Regions from separate parts of the Parabacteroides goldsteinii genome, predicted to be linked through region 1. Evidence: riboswitches for the same ligand, from Rfam matches in the RefSeq annotation. Region 1 holds a riboswitch; the other holds the start of a gene.
What was found. Region 1 has a riboswitch for cobalamin ahead of K6V26_RS19895 (putative transporter). Riboswitches for the same ligand answer to the same signal wherever they lie in the genome.
Positions count from the first base shown of each region.

Region 2: it holds a riboswitch for cobalamin, as region 1 does, so the genes downstream of both, K6V26_RS28230 (porin family protein) here and K6V26_RS19895 (putative transporter) in region 1, are expected to answer to the same signal.

Region 1 covers NZ_CP081906.1:4,693,537-4,696,742, forward strand. Annotated here, with positions in the region: gene K6V26_RS19895 (putative transporter) at 37-1,713, opposite strand; cobalamin riboswitch at 1,836-2,032, opposite strand; gene K6V26_RS19900 (acyl-CoA carboxylase subunit beta) at 2,188-3,206, opposite strand, start outside.
Region 2 covers NZ_CP081906.1:6,856,756-6,859,961, forward strand. Annotated here, with positions in the region: gene K6V26_RS28220 (heparinase II/III domain-containing protein) at 1-73, shown strand, start outside; gene K6V26_RS28225 (carbon-nitrogen hydrolase family protein) at 85-1,131, shown strand; cobalamin riboswitch at 1,172-1,370, shown strand; gene K6V26_RS28230 (porin family protein) at 1,638-2,237, shown strand; gene priA (replication restart helicase PriA) at 2,307-3,206, shown strand, end outside.

The sequences.
Region 1 (3,206 bases):
TATTATTGAACAATTTCTAACAACCAAATCTAATACTTAATAGAAGAATAATATCATTAATTGGGCAGTTAGTACACGTAAAAACATTGTCAACGGATAAACTGTAGCATAACCTACTGCCGGAGCATCATTTCCCGCCGTTGCATTCGCATAAGCCAAAGCGGGAGGATCCGTCGTACTGCCAGCCAGCAATCCCATCAACGTATAGTAATTCAGTTTAAAAAAATACCTGCCAATCAATCCGATGACTAATAAAGGTAGCATTGTTATAATAAAACCGTAACCAATCCAGGCAAATCCGCCTTTATTCACGATAGTATCCACAAAACCATCCCCGGCACTCAGCCCGACACAGGCAAGGAACATAGTTATACCAATCTCCCGGAGCATCAGATTGGCACTCTGGGTAGTATAAGTAACCAGTTTATAACGGTATCCGAAACGGCTGATCAGGATAGCGACAACCAACGGACCACCTGCCAAACCCAGCTTGATAGGTTGAGGAATCCCTGGGAAACTAATTGGAATACTTCCCAGAATAATACCTAAAGCGATACCGATAAATATTGGAATCAAGTTCGGTTCATTCAGACGTTTCATCGAATTACCCAATATCATACTCACCTTATCGACAGCCAGTTCACTACCGACTACGGTTACACGGTCACCAACCTGCAATTGCAAACCTTGTGTTGCTACCAGTTCCACTCCGGCACGATTCACACGTGTTACATTGATACCATGCAAACGGCGTAACTGCAAATCCCCCAGTTTAGTACCCGTCAGTTCCGGCTTTGTCACCAAAATGCGGCGGCTGACAAAAGCACTTTCGGCGGGAATCCATTGTTTACGGTCCATCTCTATCTCTTGACCGATAAAGGTTTTTATAGTTTCTGCATCATGTTCAGTCGTGATCACAAATATTTTATCATCTTCTTCCAAAATCGTACTGCCGGTAACAATGTCTACTTTATTGGTCTTGTTACGCCAAATACGGGATATGACAAATTCCCTATGCTCCAACAGGGCGGCAAGTTCCATTATCTTCCTGCCAAAAAGAGCCGGATTCTTCACTATCAACGATATAGGTGTGGCCTCACTATTATGCACATTATTCTCTTCTTCCAGCTTTTTCGTCTCCTGGTCAAAACTTATATGAAAAATATACCGGACAAACAACATGGAAAGGATGATACCGACGACCCCCAGCGGATAAGCAACGGCATATCCCAATGCAATCGTATCATCAGAAGTCCCCGTCATATCACTAAATGCCTGTTGAGCAGCCCCCAGTCCCGGCGTATTTGTTACTGCACCCGATAAAATACCGACCATCGTCGGAATAGGAATTCCTGTCACAAAATGTATCACCAAGGCCATCATAACTCCGAGAAAGACAATTCCGCAAGCCAGGCCATTCAAAGTCATCCCCCCTTTCTTAAAAGAAGAGAAAAAACCGGGTCCGACCTGCATGCCGACTGAATAAACAAACAGGATCAATCCAAACTCTTTAAAGAAATGAATAACAGATGGATTGATTGTAAACCCAAAATGTCCCAGTAGAATACCGACAAACAATACCAGGGTTATCCCCAGAGAAATTCCAAATACTTTGATTTTACCAAGTTGGATCCCTATGGCAATAACCAGAGACAGTAAAAGGATGGAATGTCCGATACCTTCTCCCCATAATAATTCATGAATCCATTCCATAGTCAATCGCTTTTGAGGCACAGCAAAACTCCACGCCACAACGCGAACAAAGCTTCTCCATGATTTTCATACACTTTAGAATTAATATTCTTTTCGAACCATTTCCCTAACCCACGAGGAAAAACAGCCTTTAACGAACGGCAGGTCTTCTGACTGACTCCCATCCTGAAGCCTTCCCGACACATGTCAGTGGCATAAGTTGTTTTCAGGATGTTATTAGAGCTTCACAGCAGCGGGACTGTCCGGGATTTACACCCGATTCCCTTTTAATCCGTATCATCCGAACAGACAACACGAAACCAATTCGGAGGCAAAGCTACAAAAATAAAAGACAAAATCAATATGATAAATACAAGTTTTTTAAACTTTTACGTTCCTGTTTATTTATAAAACTATGACATAAGCAGAAATCCCTGCCAGCCTCACGGTCGACAGGGATTTACCATTCATAATTCTAACAACAAAATCAAATCGTTACAATGGCATATTGCCATGTTTTTTCGGCGGATTGCTCTGGCTTTTGTTCTTTGCCATCTCCAACGCCTGTATCAGCTTGAAACGAGTCTGCCGCGGCATGATAATCTCGTCGATAAATCCTTGCTCGGCAGCCCGGTAAGGATTAGAGAAGTTTTCCGCATATTCTTTCATTGCCTGCTCTTTCTCTTCCCCGGTTGCTTTTCTATATAAGATATTAACAGCCCCTTCTGCTCCCATAACGGCAATCTCCGCCATAGGGTAAGCCAGGTTAACATCGGCACCGGTCGGTTTGCTCGACATAACGATATAAGCACCGCCATAGGCTTTCCGGGTAATCAACGTGATTTTAGGCACGGTCGCTTCCGCATAAGCATAGACGATCTTCGCACCGTGGCGGATAATACCGTCGTGCTCCTGGGTACATCCCGGAAGAAAACCGGGTACATCTTCAAAAGTAACCAGTGGAATATTGAAACAATCGCAAAAACGGATGAAACGAGCCGCCTTATCCGAAGCATCGATATCCAGCACACCTGCCAGGAATGCCGGCTGGTTGGCAACGATACCGACCGTACGTCCGCCTAAACGGGCAAAACCGACTACGATGTTTTTTGCAAAATGCGGCATTACCTCAAAGAAATAGTGATTATCCACCACCGGTTCAATAATATCTTTTATATCATAAGGAATATTCGGATCATCCGGAATCACCTCCTGCAACGATTCTTCTTCGCGGCGGATATCATCCGTACAAGGAACAAGTGGGGCATCTTCCATATTATTGCCCGGAAGAAAACCGAGTAATTCGCGGATACTCATTAATGTTTCTTCTTCCGTATCACACATAAAATGAGTAACACCGCTCTTAGTACTATGTGTATAAGCACCACCCAATTCTTCTTTTCCTACTTCTTCATGGGTAACCGCCTTGACCACGTCCGGACCGGTGATAAACATATGGCTTTTTTCTTTCACCATAAAAATAAAATCGGTCAACGCAGGCGAATAGCAGGCTC
Region 2 (3,206 bases), 2.2 Mb from region 1:
GGCGTCCGTTGCCGGTTGGAAAATTCTGTTTTCCTTAGACGGTACACCTGCAGTGATTGAGGAACATAAATAACCTGAAAGAAGATGAAACATTCTGTTTACCTGATTTTTATAACTGTTTTTACAGTCGTGTTGGCAGCCCGGGCAAAGAATCCGGTGAAAATAGTCACTATCGGAGGTGGAGGGGTTGCGGTTTCCGTAAATAATCAGATGAGTTATCAGCAAATGGTCGATCAGATGATCGATTACTGGCAAAGGCAGTTGTCAAAAGTGTTATTACATAAGCCGGATCTGATATTATTAACGGAAGCATGCGATCGTCCTTCCGGATTAACTACGGCAGAGCAGTTTGAATATTATAAAGTAAGGAAAGATCAGGTAAAGGATTACCTGGCTTCGGTAGCAAAAGATAATCACTGTTATATTGCTTTTGGAACCAAAAGGGAAGAAAACGGAAGCTGGTGGAATTCATGTATACTGCTTGACCGACGTGGAAAAGTAGCCGGTATATATAATAAGAATTTTCCTACTATCCAGGAAATGAATGAGATCATGCCTTCTGATGAAGCAGAACTCCTGCTATGTGATTTCGGGACTGTTGCTTGTGCTGTTTGTTTCGATCTTAATTTTGATGAGTTGAGGGAACGGTATGCTCAGCAAAAACCGGACATAATTTTGTTTCCATCAATGTATCACGGAGGTTTGGAACAAAGCAAATGGGCTTATTCCTGTCAGGCTTATTTTGTTTGTGCCTATGGTTTTCTGAATGCTCCGTCGGAGATACGTAACCCATTGGGAGAGATGGTCGCCTCAAGTACGAACTATTATAATTATGCTGTGGCTACAGTCAACCTTGACCGTAAATTGGTACATCTCGATAATAACTGGGAGAAATTGACCGCTTTGAAAAGAAAGTACGGTGATCTTGTTTCTATCTCTGATCCCGGACGTATAGGGGCAGTGATGATCACCAGTGAACATGATTCGATTTCAGCAGACCGGATGATAGATGAATTTGATATTCAGTTATTGGACGATTATTTCAATCAATCCCGTGCTGTTCGTGAACAAAAATTGATTAAAGCTCCGGCGAAAGACGCAATAGATGAATATCGTAAACATAATAAATAAAATTTATAGGATCTGCTACCATAAGATGTAAAAATATCTCTATATTTGCGCTATGCATTGTTCCGAGCCTGTATCCGCGGGTAAGGATTAAAAGGGAACCGGGTGTGAATCCCGGACAGTCCCGCTGCTGTGAGCTTCATAACGTATCAGGCATACTTTTGCCACTGTTCTGTAAGGGGAATGGGAAGGCGCTTGATCCGGAAGTAAGTCAGAAGACCTGCAAGGCATATTATTTCGACGGCTTCGAGGAAAGGCCGGATGAGAAAAACAAGACATCTGATGTCTTTCTATTCTTGTTCCATTCCCAGTTTGCTGTCCTTTTAGGATCTGTTTTTAATTATTTTGCCATAATAATTAGGAAAAGAAGCATGGTTCGGTTGACGGGATGAGCTCCGTCGGTGGTCCATGCTTTTCTTTTTCAAAGACTGAACAGTTAAGACGGAATACTTGTTTATTATTGGAAAAGTATGTTTATTTGCAGATAGTATTTATAAAAAACAGGCAATATGAAAAAGGTTACAGGTTTAGTTTTGATTATTTTGATGGCATTTATTGCTGTTCCCGCTAAATCCCAATTGAAGTTTGGGGTAAAAGGCGGTTTGAATATATCGTCCGTTCATTTGAATTCAGATATTCTGAAAGCGGATAATGTGACTGGTTTCCAGATCGGTCCGATGATCGAGACAACGATTCCTCTGATTGGAGTAGGGTTGGATGCGGCTATCCTCTATTCACAGAAAGGGATGGATGTGAAATCGGAGACAGGAACTTCCACGAATGTGAAAACAGATTATATCGATGTCCCGGTGAATTTGAAATGGAAATTCGGATTGCCTATCATTAAAGGATATCTGGCTGCCGGTCCGTATATCGGTTTCCGTGTAGGTGGCGATAAATTCTGGGAGATTCCCGGAAGTGTAGTAGGACAGGTGAAAGCGAAAAACTTTAGTGCCGGTCTTAATTTTGGTGCAGGTGTGGAACTGATCAGCCATTTGCAGGTCGGTATAAACTATGGCCTGGGACTGACTGATAATTACAGTGCGGAAAAATATGATCTGAATGCCAAGAACCGCGGATGGTCGGTGACAGCCGCTATCTTGTTCTGATAACAGACAGAAGATATGAGGGGCCGGGCTTTAACAGTCCGGCCTTTTTTGTTACTTTTGGCCTCGGAAATGAAATATGCAGATGTCATACTACCCCTGCCGTTGGAGAATAGCTATACATATAGTATTCCGACGGATCTGGAGGCAGCCGTAACTCCCGGTTGCCGAGTCATTGTTCATTTCGGCAAGAAACGTTACTACACTGCCATTGTGATGGAAGTACATGAACGCAAGCCGAATACGGACTTTGAGACAAAAGAGATTTACGCCCTGCTGGATGCCAGCCCTGTGTTGCGGAGGCCGCAACTTCGTTTTTGGAAATGGATCGCCTCTTATTATATGTGTAAACTGGGAGATGTCTATAAAGCGGCTTTACCTTCCGGGCTGAAACTGGAAAGCGAGACGGCTGTCACCTATAATGCCGATTTTGAGGCGGACGGTCCTTTGCGTCCTAATGAGCAGGCTGTGCTGGATGCTTTTAAAGGAGTGCTCAAGTTAACAGTTTCGGAGTTGGAAAAGAAAACAGGCCTGCGCAATGTCGTTCCCGTAGTTGCTTCCCTGATGGCCCGTGGGGCAGTGGAGGTCAGCGAAGAGATGAAACGCGGGTTTGTTCCGAAGATGCAGACATTTATCCGTCTGTCTCAGGAATATGCAACCGAAGAACGTTTGCAGGAAGCCTTTGCTGATTTTAAGCGGGCCAAGAAGCAGGAACTTTTGCTGGTTTGCTTCCTTGATCTGAGCCACGCATTAAATCCGGCATTAACCGTGGAAGTATCCAAAAAAGAATTACTGGAACGCAGTGGTTGTTCATCAACGATATTGGACGGGTTGCTGAAACGGGGAGTCCTTGAAAGCTATGAAAAAGAAGTGGGGCGTTTGCAGGTTCCGGTATGCCGTTTGCAACCTCTCAGTTCGCTTAGTCCGGCACAGGAGAAAGCGTATAGCGAGATACATGATACCTTTACTTCT